DNA from 2 places in the Herbaspirillum sp. GCM10030257 genome. Region 2 is predicted to be linked to the other one. Evidence: predicted binding sites of a transcription regulator. Region 2 holds the regulator's gene; the other holds the start of a gene.
What was found. Region 2 encodes FNR, which switches genes on or off when oxygen is low (the NO sensors DNR and NnrR bind a similar motif). Its sites were predicted from a motif close to TTGATNNNNATCAA; they were not measured.

Region 1 (7,356 bases), on a different contig from region 2:
CGGGTTGACTGTAAACGATGGCATAGGCTCGCTACCACCTGCGCGCGCGAGGAACTGCTCCGCGACATCAAGCGCTTCTGCAATCGTAACGTGCATGTCCAGATAACGGTAGGTACCCAGTCGTCCGACAAAAGTAATATTGCGTTCCGCCAGTGCGAGTTCGATGTATTGCTTCAGCTGCGATTTGTCCTTCACTAGTCGGATCGGGTAATAAGGGATGTCGTTCTCTTCGCAGAATCGGCTGTACTCCTTGAAAATCACGGTTTTCTCATGGGATTCCCAGGGCGAAAAATGCTTATGCTCGGAGATCCTGGTCCATGGCACATCCTCATCGCAATAATTCAATACCGCGTTGCCTTGATAGTCGCCATCGTGGGTTTCGGATTCAAAGTCCAGCGTACGGTACCCCAATCTTCCCTGACTATATCCAAACCAGGTGTCAATCGGCCCGCTATAAAAGACATGATCATAGTCGCCGGCCGATTCACGTTCGAACGTGGTGCCGAGATGGAGCTGAATGCCGGGATGATCGAGCATCTTTTCGACAATGAAGGTATAGCCGTTCTTTGGCATTCCCTGGAAGTTGCTGGCGTAATAGTTGTCGTCATAGTTAAACCGAACCGGCAGCCGCTTCAGAATGCTGGCGGGAAGTTCCGAAGGATGCATACCCCATTGTTTGGTCGTGTATCCTTTGAAAAATGCTTCGTATAAGTCCTTGCCGACAAATCGTAATGCCTGTTCTTCAAAAGTCTTCGGATCGCTGATGCTTTGATCGCCAATTGATGCCAGGAACGCTTCTGCTTCCCGTGGGTTAAATGTCTTCCCGAAGAACTGGTTAATCGTTAGCAGGTTTACTGGCAGCGAAAACACGCGTCCTTTTGTAATCGCCTTGACTCTATTGGTATAGGGCATGAACTCATCGAACTGTCGGACATAATTCCAAACCTTTTCATTGCTGGTGTGAAAAATGTGCGGCCCATAGGTGTGTACCATGACGCCCGTCTCAGGGTCGCACTGTGAATGGCAATTGCCTGCCACATGGGAACGGGAATCAAATACTTCAAGTTGATAACCGGCCTTGGCAAGCTCGTGTGCGATAACAGCGCCAGAAAAACCGGCGCCGACAATAGCGATCTTTTTCAAATCTTTCCTTTCCTCATGGATGGAGCATGGCCCGCGTCATGCTGAAAGGGGGCCAATAAAAATGAGTTCAAGTCTACGCGGCGCGTTATTCACTGGCCTTGACGGATAGCAGGAAGCTTTTGATCTGTTGAGGAAAGTAACTAACGATGAAGTGACCGGATACTTCTTGCGCATTCAAGAGCAAAAGGACTGGCATGCCTCTGTTGGTTCGAGGCATACTATCTCCCATGCAGATAAACAAGGCGGTGGAAGAGGTACTGAGCGAGGCAGCGGTTGAGTTGCTCAACACGCTAGTTGCGCATGTGATTGTGTCTGCGCCGCAGGATAAATCAGGTCTGTGCTATTTGCCGGTAGAGAGTGATAACTGGAACACCACGGTTATGCTCATGCGCGAAATTTTCGAAGCGGAAATATGCATTTCAAGTGATACCGAATGGCTCAGCTTCCATATATTTCAGTCCATCGGCGTAAGAGACGCACAACTTGCCTACCAGTTCACGCCGACCTTTGCGCAGGCACTCGGCTAATGACGTAATTGCATTGGCCGGCCTGCGCTTGAATATATGATTCAGTCCCGCTCTGTTTAATCTTTTAATCGGCGTGCATATCGCTCGGTCCACGAGGGCGACCCGCACGTGCCCATGCTGCCTGTTCGAGTTCGTAGTCTGCCGCACAGTCGCTGTCGCAGAATTTTTTCATGGGCGGTAATGCCTCGTCGCAGAACCAGCAAGCTCCTTTAGCCGGCAATCCCGGTTGCCGACGGCATGCTTCAATCGCTGCCATGCGGTCCATCTCAATCTTGTCGTTTGCAACGTCTGCTTCATCACTCATGTTCTGCCCCTTGAATAGATATGTTTAATTCAGATTGCTGCTTCGATGAAGGCAATATATCTAAGGGCACGAATGCGGAACATCGGAATCCGCTGTCTTTCAACGTAGGAAAATACGTACTCGAAAGGAAGTTTGAATTTTCGCAACCAAATTGGTCGCAGCAAGTAGGCTTTAAAGCGTGGCGCTACATTGCCGAGTCAGATGAGTCTAAGGATCGGCTTATGGAAATGAGAGTAAAAATCAAGCGGCTAATTTATCGCTTTTCGACGGTACGGACGGACCCTGTACAGAGTCATCCTTTCCATTGCGCAGCCACCAGAACAAAACCGCCATCATGAAGGGACCGATAAATAGACCTAAGACCCCCATTGTCGAAACGCCGCCAAGCAAGCCGAACAGTACAGCAAGGAAAGGTAGGTCAACGCGCTGCCCAATGAGTTTAGGACGAATAAATTTGTCCACCATAAACAGTTCAAACGCCCCCCAGCAAAAGAGCCCCAGTGCCGCCCCTGCATTACCCTGTCCCAGCAAAAGCAGGGATACCGCCGTGAAGGACAACGGCGCCCCGCCCGGGATCAATGCCATGTAACCAGTGATCACACCTAGCAGCACTGGTGCCGGGGCACCCGCAACCGCATAGGCGGCCCCGAGGACGATGCCCTCAAGGATCGCAACGGAGCAAAGGCCGAGCGCGGTTCCCCGGACCGAAAGCGGAAACAGGCGGCGCACCACAGCATAATACTTAGGGGTGATTCGTTCGCCGGCATGATCGACATAACGGACTACCGCCGGGCCCTCTATGTAGAGAATAAATAATGTCAATAGTGCAAGAAACAGATACAGGGCGTTGGCAAGGATACTCGGTCCCAAGGTACTTAGCGCACTGCTGAGGTGGGGGACAAGGTCACCTGCCGTGGTCTGTATCAGGGTATTTAGCCCGCCGGGCACCTCAAGATTCTCCTGCCACCACTTTACGGCCGGTTTTGCGATCATCGGGAGACGCATTAGCCACTCAGGGACCGGTACGCCAGTTTGATTCAGTTGACCAACCAGCCTTTCTACCGTCGACAGTTCATTGCTCAGCGTATTGAACAGGAAAACGGAGGGCGCCACAAAGCTGATAATCAGCGCAGTGAGAATGAGCACGGCACTCCCTGTCCTTGACCCGCCACGGCGCATCAGCATCTGATGGACCGGCCAGGTAATAACAGCAAGCAGGCCTGCCCAAGCGAGCGAAGCCAAAAAATGTTTGAGCAGAAAAGCCAGTGCTACTACAAACAGAACAGGAAGGAACAGAGAAAGATATGGCATGTTGCAATATTCTTGGAAACAAATTCCGCCGTCAATCGAATATTACGAAGTATTCGTCATCGATCTGTGAAGCGTTGTATCAAAGCTCAAGCGGAGCTGCACAAGTTTGGTCGTATCTGCGTGAAGTTGATTGTCCACGCATGATGCGCAGTCATGGTTTGCAAGTCAACCCGACTGGAAGAAACGAAGGCAGGGAATCGTCGTGGACTGAAGCATGGTTCGCGAAACACCGTTCAGTAATGGTTCAAGGAAGCGTGCGGTCATAACAGCCCGTTACCAGTGAATCGGTAGCCTCATCAGCACACAATGGCAGCAAGGCATTGCCAAGGTCAATTTATTCCGAAAGCTCTGAGCGCTTAAGGGGCAGCTTGCAGAGAATCCGGAACGACTTGGGCAAATTTGACTTCAATCAATTTATTTTGTTTTTCATTCGAACACACTGCGCCCAACCACGGCCCTCGGAACCGGTAAAACCCGTCTTCAGCCGCATAAAACATCAAGTAACACACAAGTATCATCATGAAAATACTGAGCGCGGTAGACGGTTCCATCTATACAGCCAAGGCTGTTGACTTTCTGATTGCGAGATTCAACTGGTTCAAGGAGCTGCCTGAGCTTCATGTCCTTTATGTGCAAGAGCCAATTCCCGAAGGACGTGCTAAAGCAGTACTCGGTACCGCAGCCGTGGAAAATTACTATCGAGAAGGGGCGGAAGCCATTTTGCTGCCGCACCAGGAGCTGTTGCGATCCAAGGGCATTTCTTTTAAGGCCGGCTATGTGGTCGGTGAAGTAGCGGAGCAGATCCATGCCTATACGGAGCGTCACCAGATTGACATGGTCGTAATGGGGGCTCATGGACATGGTGCCCTGAAGAACCTGATCATGGGTTCAGTTGCGACGAAGGTTATTGCAAGGTCCTCAGTGCCTGTTTTGCTGATTCGTTAAAACTGGCTCAGCATTAACGGCGAGATCGTTTCAAGCTGCGAGATTGCCAGCACGCTGTCCTCTCTGACAAAGGACGCGCAACACAAGATTCTTTTGTGCCGTCTTGGCAGTTATTCCGTTACACACTGGATTGCATTCTGGCGAGTCGATAACATCCGAAGAGCCGGTATTATCTTTAATACGGCCGCAGCGGCGCGTCCCCGTTATTCTGGCAGTAGCCCCGCTGCAGTCTTCATTGTTGCCGTCCTTTTCTAGTGATCCGTTGTCATCACAATGCAGGAATCAGTACCTTGTCGATGACGTGAATTACACCATTGCTTGCCCGTACATTGCTGGCATTAATCGTCGCGGCAACTCGGGTTGTATCAGTGATCGTAGGTGGGGTTCCGGCATTGAAGGTAATTGCCTGATTAGCCAGCGTATTGACAGCAGTACCAAAAGGGATTTGTGAGGCAAGCACTTGCGACCCCAAGACATGGTATGTCAGCACGGTCGCGAGCTGCGTCGGAGTCAGGCCAGTCGGTGCCGCGGCAAACGCCGAATTGATTGGCGCGAAAACGGTGAATGGCCCCGCTCCGGCGAGTGTGCCTTGCAGATTAGCGCTGACGACCGCGCCGACCAGGGATGACAATTGTGGATTCGCCTGTGCCATCTGCACGATGTTCAGCACGCCTGGCGGAATAAGTACTTTGTCGATTGAATGGATAATGCCATTGCTTGCCGGCACATCAGTAGCGGTGACATTTGCACTGGTAAGCGCCGCATCGGTGATTTTTACCCCGCCTTGCGTAGAGACGGCCAAATTTGCAGGCTGGCCATCAAAATTGTATAGCGTTGGCTGCGCAGACTGCGACGCTGCGGTTAATTCAGAAGCTGGTTTGCTGGTTGGCAGCACATGGTAGGACAAAATGCTCTTCAACGCGACAGGAGGCAACGCGGCCACCATTGCATTTGCGTTAGCAAAACCAAGGGATGTAGCGAGATTACTGAACGCTGTATCGGTGGGCGCAAAAACGGTTACTTTTGCGTTGGGATCCGCTAGGGTTGGCGCAAGCTCTGCCTTCGTCGCTGCTGCTAGTAATGCACTGAAGCCGCGTTCCTGCGCCACCTTATCGACTGTTGGAATAAGAGCGGTGGCGGCTACTGGCACGTCGGCGTCGTCGCTGCCTCCGCAGCCGCTAATGAAAGCAGCAGACAGCAAGGCAAACAGGTATTTTGCGGGCTTCATCGTGATCTCCTTCAAGTGGTTTGCGAACGCGTCGAAGGCAGCGCACTGACGTTGCGGAAGTAGATTCGACGTGTACTCAAATGATAGAAAGCCACATGTCTGCGCCTTTGAGATCGCGCAATGTTAGAGCATAATTGTCTTAGACAAAGCAAGGAATTTTTTGAATGAATTTGCTCTTTGACCCGGTTTGTCCAAGGCCCTGTCACATTAACTCTAGAGGGTAAGCACAAAGCAAAAAAGCCGGTAAGGTTATACCGGCTTTGGACTGCGTGGAACATGAAATACTGCGACTATCGGCGCGACATCTTGCTGCTGATGTAAATCGAGTACAGGGCGCACAAACTAACAACAATATAGACAATTCTTGAGAGCGCGCTCATTTCCCCAAACAATGTCGCAACGAGATCAAAATTAAACAATCCGACCAATCCCCAGTTGATTCCGCCGACTATAAGAAGAGTCATTGCGAGCCAATCTACCGCACTCATACGCTTTGCATGAGTGCGAGAAATGCCCGAGCGGCGGTCTGAAATATGACGTCTTTCCTGAATATGACCTTGTGCTGTAGCCATGATGAACTCCATTGTATTGAGTTGAAAAAAAGCAAGGCAAGTACTTCTTTGCTGAAGTTAAATACAGAGTGGTCCTGTCCACCCATGTTGACCTAGACAATATACATAATGCTAGGTTCGCACTATTTTCGGTTTGTCTTAGACATGCATTGCACTTACAATATCTGTGTTTAAGCTTGACGTATTCAGGAAGTTATTTGAAAAATATGACAATGGTTGTCCCAAACGGGTTGAGTATCGCGGCAGTCGAGCGAGAAACTGGACTGTCCAAAGATACGTTGCGCGTATGGGAGCGCCGCTATGACTTCCCATTCCCGGGGCGTGATGAGTTTGGCGAGCGCATCTATCCACCGGAGCAGGTCGAAAAATTAAGGCTGATTAAAATCCTCATGGATCAAGGGCATCGTCCAGGAAAGATCGTCGGCGTCGAGATGGAAAAGCTCCGGGCGATCGCTAGTCCAGAGGCTGGCGCTGAAGCTCGTGCGGATGATAGCTATGCTGAACCGGAAGAATTGCTGTACTTTATTAAGCTATGCAAGGCGCATCGTGTGGACGAGATGCGTCGAGACCTCTCCCAATCACTTCTCAGGATGGGCATGTATCGGTTTGTCACCGATGTCGTCGCTCCGCTCACCACAATGGTAGGTGATCACTGGGCTAAGGGGAACCTGGCTGTCTTCGAGGAGCATCTATACACGGAGTGTGTGCAGATAGTTATGCGAAATGCAATTTCCTCTGTTCCTGCAGCGTCCACGCGCGCAGGTAGGCCGATGCGGCCGCGAATCCTGCTAACCACCGTGCCTAATGAACCCCATGGATTAGGCCTGCTGATGTCAGAGGCGATACTAACGCTTGAAGGCGCAAGCTGCATCTCCCTCGGCGTGCAGACTCCCATCACCGAGATCGTCAAGGCTGCACAGGTACAGTCAGCGGACATTGTTGCTTTATCCTTTTCTGCTTCTGTGCGACCCGCGCATGTACTTGAGTCGCTAGGCGATTTGCGCGCAGCAGTTCCCGACTCAACCGAGATCTGGGTCGGTGGGCGCAGTGCTGTCCTCGTACGTCGCCCACCGCCAACCGTAAGGGTTCTAAACCTCGACGAACTACGTGACGCGCTTGATGACTGGCGCCGGCGCAACGCAAATTAGGGATCGTTGTCCACCGGTCAATGCATTTGCTCAATATGCTCAACAGAGTGGTGTGGCAAAAGATAACCGCTTCATGGCGACGATTACTTCAGGTAGTGATGCTATCTAATAAATGGCGCAATATTCGCCCATATTGTCGGCTAGCATCTGCGTTGCAAAATGCTTAATTTCTGTTGCC
Region 2 (7,356 bases):
CGCCGGGACCTGGTCGATGAATTCGGCAAGCTGCGCGTGCGTAATACGCCACTCGCCGAAGGCATCATCGCCGGCACCGCGGCTGGTGCTGCGGCGACCGGCCTGCGCCCCGTGGTTGACCTGCTGTTCGCGCCCTTTCTCTGCTTTGCGATGGATGAGATCGTCAACAGCGCAGGCAAACTGCGTTATATGTCGGGCGGCCAGTTCGCGTTTCCGATGGTCGTGATCGCAATGACCGGCTGCGGCTGGACCGTCGGTGCGCAGCACAACCACAACCTGGAAGCATGGTTTGTGCACAGCCCGGGGCTGAAGGTCGTCATGCCGTCGAACGCAGCCGACTTCAAGGGCCTGCTCAAGTCAGCCATTCGGGACGATAATCCGGTTCTCTTCTTTGTCGACATGGCACTCGGCTATGCGTCCGGCGAAGTGATCGAAGGCGAACAGCTGGTCCCGCTGGGCAAGGCTGCGGTGGCACGCGAGGGAAACGACGTGACCATCATTTCCTACGCAAAGATGGTCAATACCTGCCTGCAGGCTGCCGAACAACTTGCGGCGCAAGGCGTGTCCGCCGAGGTCATCGACCTCCGTTCGCTCAAGCCGCTGGATGAGGACGCCATCCTGCGTTCGGCCCGCAAGACCGGACGTGTGCTGATCGTGCATGAAGCCAGCCGCATGTGCGGTGTCGGCGCGGAAATCAGCGCCATCATTACCGAACATGCCTTCGACGCATTAAAGGCTCCGGTGCTTCGCCTGACCGGACCGGATACGCCCGCGCCGTCCAGCTACATGCTTGAGCAGGCATTTATGCCGCAACAGGACGCCGTCATTGCCAGCGTATCGAAGCTCATGGGAAAAATCGCCCTGCGTTCCATCCAGCTTGAAGCCGAAGCCCTTACCCCCACCACCTGATACGAGAGACCATCATGCAAACCACTTCCGCTGCTTCTTCTGTTACCCCGTCGACGACATCGTTTTCGCCGGTCGGTGTCATCTGGCTCAAACTTGCCGTGATCTACCTGATCATTGGTGTCGGAATGGGCATCATGATGGGCGCAAGCGAAGACTTCACCATGCGTCCGGTGCACGCCCATGTCAACCTGCTTGGCTGGGCCACGATGGCATTGGCGGGCCTGATCTACAGCGTATTTCCAAGCGCGGGATTGAGCAAGCTGGCGCGGGTGCATTTCTGGCTGGCGAACGTGTCCTTGCCGGTCATGGCCGTATCGCTTGCCCTCGTGGTCACCGGCAGCCGGTCGGTGATTCCGGTGCTTGCCATTTCGGAAATACTTGCTGCTGCGGGAATCATTGCGTTTGCAGCCAATATCTTTCTGAATCTGAAGGGACGCTGAAGGAACGATAAGCTGGGGCGGCTACCTGTTCCCGCATTCGGGAATCGCCCCAGGTCGCGCAGGCCGAGGATGAAATCATCTACATAAGGCAATTCACGAAGCCACAAGCGGGTTTGCGGCAAATATCAGCTTGGAAAACAGGGTGGCAGCCCTAGATGGCACAGCGCTTGCATTAGGGGTTGCAACTGCTAATCAGGACTATAGGTCTGCCACCATGAACATCGCCATCGCCCAAGCACCTTCGACAACATCCAGCCGCGCCGCCATCAGCACCCGCTGCTCGGCTTGCAGCATGCATCAGATCTGCCTGCCCACCGGCCTCAAGGAAGATGACATGGACAAGCTGGACCAGATCATCGGCCGTCGCCGCAAGGTGGCGCGCGATACGCATTTGTATCGCGTAGGCGATTCCTTCACTAACCTGTACGCAATCCGCCTGGGCCATTTCAAGACCCATCAGGTCAATCCCAGCGGCGATCAGCAGGTGACTGGCTTCCAGATGGCCGGCGAACTGCTCGGCATGGATGCAATCAGTACCGACCGCCATCATTGCGACGCGATCGCGCTGGAAGACAGCGAAGTCTGCGAGATCCCGTTCTCGCGCCTGGAAAGCCTGTTTGGTGACATGCCCGTCCTGCTGCGCCACTTCCATCGCATGATGAGTCAGGAAATCACACGTGAACAAAGTGTCATGCTCCTGCTGGGCAACATGCGTGCGGAACAGCGTTTTGCCGCCTTCCTCACTAATCTTTCATCCCGTTACTCGGTGCGTGGTTATTCGTCCACCGACTTCCAGTTGCGCATGACGCGTGAAGAGATCGGCAATTACCTTGGCCTGACCATCGAAAGCATCAGCCGCCTCTTGTCAAAATTCAAGAAACGCGGCTGGATCAAGGTCAGCAATCGCAAAGTGGAACTGGTTGATCCCGCCACGCTGAAGGAAGTTGCCGCTGGTACCAAAACCTGCGCCTGAGCGGCTCCTGCTCTGAATCGGGAGCCCCCTACGGATATTTCTATCTTGCGAAGCGCTGGGGATTCGTTATCTAAAACGGTATCTTTTTATCGTTGGGAACCGCCAGCAGATAGCAGGTCAGCATGCTCGCCAGCGAACAAAATGCCCAGATACTGAAGAATCCAATGGTGTACACCGCCAGGGGATTTACCTCGATATGGTTCCCGACCAAGGCAAGGTCATGCGGGTCGAACAGGGAAAACAAGAATCCCTCGGCCACAATGGCAACCAGAAATGACGGCCACAACACAACCATAATCAATCTTGCCATTTCGGCATCCTCCATCCCGTCTAACGCGCTAATCCTTTAACGCGCTTTCGTTGTACCGCCGCTGTTTTTCGTTGGGGTTACCCTATCCTGCCATGCCATCGATTCCCGGATTCGGGAATTCTTTCGTAAATCCGGGAATGAAGGCATGCCTGCTCGGCTTACCTGATAGCGTCGGCGGTAATGCTCACCGAGCGCTGCTTCGGGTAATCCCAGACCTGATGCAAGCGCCAGTCGCGGCGCTCGCTTTCGATCAATACCTGCCAGCGTGCCATATCGAGCATCGGCAGGGCAACCTGGAAAGCTCCATCGCGGTCAGGACTCGCCTGCAGGTGGATGTCCTTTTCCGGCTGGGTCGAATGCACCAGCTTGATGGTCAATTTGCCAGTCGCTGCATCTCCGAGTCCATTCACCGTTCCCGAAAGCATGCCTGCAGCCGGGTCATAGCGCAAGCCGGCCTGCAAGCGCATATCCGCAGCGATCCGATCACGGGTCAAGTCCTGGTTGATGACCTTGCCTTCCTTGTAATAGTCGTCGACCACCAGTGCATCCTGCTGGGTGAAGGCCACCCATGTGGTGTGTATTCCTGCTACCACCACGATCGCCGGGCCCAGCATGATGAGCCAAGGCCAACGGTGCATGTACCATGGCCTAGCCGAGGTCGGTGCCGTTCCGGATCGAATATTGGTACACATTTTCTGCTCCTTCTTTAACTGCGTCTTGGGCTGCTTAACCGTACTTAGCGGGGTACGAAAAAGACCGCTTTCTCTGTAACCTGCAACCGTTCGTCATCGACTGCAACCAGCTCGAACTGAATCTTGTTCGAGCCTTTTTCACCTTTGCCGTGCGGCACGCGCACCCTGACAGGTACACCACGCGAAGCAGTCCCTTCCAGTTCGACCATCACAGGTGTGGCCAGTGCAATGCCATCGATACCGGCAACCGAAATGCGGAAGCGATGCGGCTGCTCATCGGTGTTCATGATTTGCAGGCGATAGACGTTTTCAATAATACCCTCTTCTACCTCACGTCCCATTGCACCACGGTCGCGGATCACGTCCATCTTCACCGGGGTGCGTCCGAGCAGGGAGCCGAACGATGACAGCACGATCAGGGCAAGGATTGCGCTATAAATCAATATGCGCGGACGCATCGCACGCCTGCGAATGTCTCTGGCGCTCAATCCCTTTTCCATTGCATTCTCGGTGGAGTAACGCACCAGGCCGCGCGGCGCGCCAATCTTGTCCATCACCGAATCGCATGCGTCGATACATGCCGCACAGCCGATGCAGTCGGATTGCAGGCCATCGCGGATATCGATGCCGGTCGGGCAAACCTGTACACACATCGAGCAGTCGATGCAGGACCCCAGGGCCGACGCGTCGGCCTTGCGTGTTCTGGCGCCGCGTGGCTCGCCGCGCTTGGCGTCATAGGTAACGGTCAGCGTATCCTTGTCGAACATCGAGCTCTGGAAACGTGCATACGGACACATGTATTTGCACACCTGCTCGCGCATCCAGCCGGCATTGCCATAAGTGGCAAATGCGTAGAACAGTATCCAGAACCATTCCCACGGGCCGAGCCCCAGGTTGGCGACTTTACCGGCCAGCGTATGGATAGGGGTGAAATACCCGACGAAGGTAAATCCGGTCCACAGTGCGACCGCAGCCCATGCCAGATGCTTGGATGACTTGCGCACGAACTTGTCGACGCTCATGGGCTGGCGGTCAAGGCGCATGCGTGCGCTACGGCTGCCTTCGATCTTGCGCTCGATCCACATGAAGATTTCCGTGTAGACCGTTTGCGGACAGGCATAGCCGCACCAGAGTCGGCCGGCAATCGCCGTGAACAAAAACAGGGAATAAGCGCAGACGATCAGTAGCAGCGCGAGATAAATAAAGTCCTGTGGCCACAGTACGATGCCGAACAGGTAAAACTTGCGCGATACCAGATCAAACAGTACCGCCTGACGGTCGTTCCATGACATCCATGGCAAACCGTAGAAGACGAGTTGGGTGAGCCACACACAAAGCCAGCGCCAGTTCGCGTACCAGCCTTTCGCTTCGCGCGGATAGATTTCCTGGCGTGCCTGGTACATGGTGACGACAGAAACCTTGACAGCAGGTTCGCTCATTATTTCACTCTTTGCTTGATGTGGCCGGGATGCCTGATGGCTGCCCGGCCGTGAACATCGGATTACCAGACTTTACTTCTCGGCGACCAGCGCCTTGTCGTTGGACAGGCCCCAGACGTAGGCAGCCAATACATGGACTTTGCCTTCACCCAGGAAGTCATGGAATGCAGGCATGGTGTTGCTGCGGCCCTTGCGGATGGTTTCCATGATGGTGTCCGCACTGCCGCCGTACAGCCAGATCTTGTCGCTCAGGTTTGGTGCGCCGAGCGCCGGGTTACCCTTGCCACTCGCACCGTGGCATGCTGCGCAGGCCGCGAACTTGTCCTTGCCGAAAGCAACCTTGATCGGGTCCGAAGTCGAGCCGGACAGGCTAAGTACGTAGTGGGCGACATTCTCGACATCCTTGTCCGAACCCAAAGCAGCGGCCATGGAAGGCATCATGCCGTTACGGCCGTTCAGGATGGTCGTCTTGATGATGTCAGGCTCACCGCCATACAACCAGTCCTTGTCGGTCAGATTGGGATAACCCTTGTTGCCGCGGGCATCGGAACCATGGCACTGCGCGCAGTAGGTCATGAACAGGCGCTCGCCGATCGCATGGGCTTGCGGGTCAGCCGCAACCACCTTCAGGTCCTGGTGCAGATACTTTTCAAAGATCGGGCCATAGTCCTTGTCCGCCTTGGCCAGTTCCGCCTGATACTCACCAGTCGACTCCCAGCCCAGCTTGCCCTTGAACGAACCGAGGCCGGGATACAGCACCAGATAACCGATACTGAACACGATAGTGATGTAGAACAGCCACATCCACCAACGCGGCATCGGGTTGTTGAGTTCGGTAAGACCCTCGTCCCAGCTATGGCCGGTAGATTTGGCCGATTCGCCTTCCGGCACGATAATCTTCACCCTGGACTGCACCCACAGCAGGATTGCGCATCCCGCAATTCCCAGTATCGTCAGAACGGCGACGTAGCCGCTCCAGAATTCATTGGTAAAGTCAGACATGTTTTTCCCCTGCTGTATCGATAGCCGGTTCGTCAGCGAACGGCAGATTGGCAGCCGCATCAAAATCGGTGCGGCGATGCGCGATATAGGTCCACCAGACGATACCTGCGAAGGTAAGGAAGCTCAGTACCGTCACCACGCTGCGCGCATCAAAAATAAACTGTTCGAACGTCATGATTACCTCTTTGCCTTGATCTGAATGCCCATGCCTTGCAGATAGGCGACCAGCGCATCCTGTTCAGTCTTGCCTTCCACTTCCTTGGCTGCATTCGCAATTTCTTCATCGCTATAGGGGTGACCCAGTTTGCGCAACGCCTGCATCTTTGGCGCGACGGACAACGGGTCAACCTTGGCGGTTGCCAGCCATGGATAGGCCGGCATGTTCGACTCGGGAACGACATCACGCGGGTTGTTCAGGTGAGTACGGTGCCATTCGTCGCTGTAACGACCACCAACGCGTGCCAGGTCCGGACCGGTACGCTTCGAGCCCCACTGGAACGGACGGTCATACACAAACTCCGAAGCGACCGAATAGTGACCATAACGCTCGGTCTCGGCGCGGAATGGACGGATCATCTGCGAGTGGCAGTTGTAGCAACCTTCACGCACATACACATCGCGACCCACCAGACGCAATGCCGAATAAGGCTTCAATCCGGCGAGCGGCTCGGTCGTTGATTTCTGGAAGAACAGCGGCACGATCTCGACCAGACCGCCGACGCTGACCACGAGAACCACCAGCGCAATCAACAGCCACGGGTTCTTCTCGATCATTTCATGTGAAAACTTTTTCATTACTGCTCCTGATTCAGGCATGTGCCGGCGCAATTGAAGGGATACGTGCGGAGACTTCCTTGCCATCGCGCACAGTCATGAACGTGTTGTACGCCATGAGAATCATGCCGCCGAGGTACAGCAGGCCGCCGCTGAAACGAATGACGTAGTAGGGATAGGTTGCCTTGACCGACTCAACGAACGTATAAGTGAGGGTTCCGTCGGCATTGACCGCGCGCCACATCAAGCCCTGCATCACGCCGGCAATCCACATCGAGGCGATGTACAGGACGATACCGATGGTCGCCATCCAGAAATGCACGTCGATCAACCGTACGCTCCACATCTCGGTCTTGCCGGACAAACGCGGCAGCAGGTAGTAGATCGAACCCATGGTGATAAATCCAACCCAGCCAAGCGCACCGGCATGGACGTGGCCAACGGTCCAGTCGGTGTAATGCGACAGCGCGTTGACGGTCTTGATCGACATCATCGGGCCTTCGAAGGTCGACATGCCGTAGAACGACAGCGATACGATCAGGAACTTGAGGATAGGATCGGAGCGCAGCTTGTCCCAGGCGCCAGACAATGTCATCACGCCGTTGATCATGCCGCCCCACGACGGCGCCAGCAGGATCAGCGAGAACACCATACCTATCGACTGCGTCCAGTCAGGCAATGCGGTGTAGTGCAGATGGTGCGGGCCTGCCCACATGTAGGTAAAGATCAGTGCCCAGAAGTGCACGATGGACAAGCGGTACGAGTACACCGGCTTGTCAGCCTGCTTGGGGATGAAGTAATACATCATGCCAAGGAA

Region 1: a site for FNR is predicted at 3,685-3,698, ahead of ACFQUU_RS02490 (universal stress protein). Genes of this name have one in related genera too.

What each region holds. Positions count from the first base shown of each region.
Region 1 covers NZ_JBHTDH010000001.1:551,447-558,802, forward strand. Annotated here, with positions in the region: gene glf (UDP-galactopyranose mutase) at 1-1,143, opposite strand, end outside; gene ACFQUU_RS02475 (hypothetical protein) at 1,371-1,670, shown strand; gene ACFQUU_RS02480 (hypothetical protein) at 1,735-1,974, opposite strand; gene ACFQUU_RS02485 (AI-2E family transporter) at 2,215-3,285, opposite strand; gene ACFQUU_RS02490 (universal stress protein) at 3,805-4,230, shown strand; gene ACFQUU_RS02495 (fasciclin domain-containing protein) at 4,499-5,458, opposite strand; gene ACFQUU_RS02500 (DUF378 domain-containing protein) at 5,749-6,030, opposite strand; gene ACFQUU_RS02505 (MerR family transcriptional regulator) at 6,237-7,178, shown strand.
Region 2 covers NZ_JBHTDH010000012.1:73,968-81,323, forward strand. Annotated here, with positions in the region: gene ACFQUU_RS18120 (alpha-ketoacid dehydrogenase subunit beta) at 1-909, shown strand, start outside; gene ACFQUU_RS18125 (hypothetical protein) at 924-1,349, shown strand; gene fnr (fumarate/nitrate reduction transcriptional regulator Fnr) at 1,564-2,322, shown strand; gene ACFQUU_RS18135 (hypothetical protein) at 2,393-2,632, opposite strand; gene ACFQUU_RS18140 (FixH family protein) at 2,791-3,324, opposite strand; gene ccoG (cytochrome c oxidase accessory protein CcoG) at 3,369-4,763, opposite strand; gene ccoP (cytochrome-c oxidase, cbb3-type subunit III) at 4,836-5,765, opposite strand; gene ACFQUU_RS18155 (cbb3-type cytochrome oxidase subunit 3) at 5,758-5,940, opposite strand; gene ccoO (cytochrome-c oxidase, cbb3-type subunit II) at 5,943-6,560, opposite strand; gene ccoN (cytochrome-c oxidase, cbb3-type subunit I) at 6,574-7,356, opposite strand, start outside.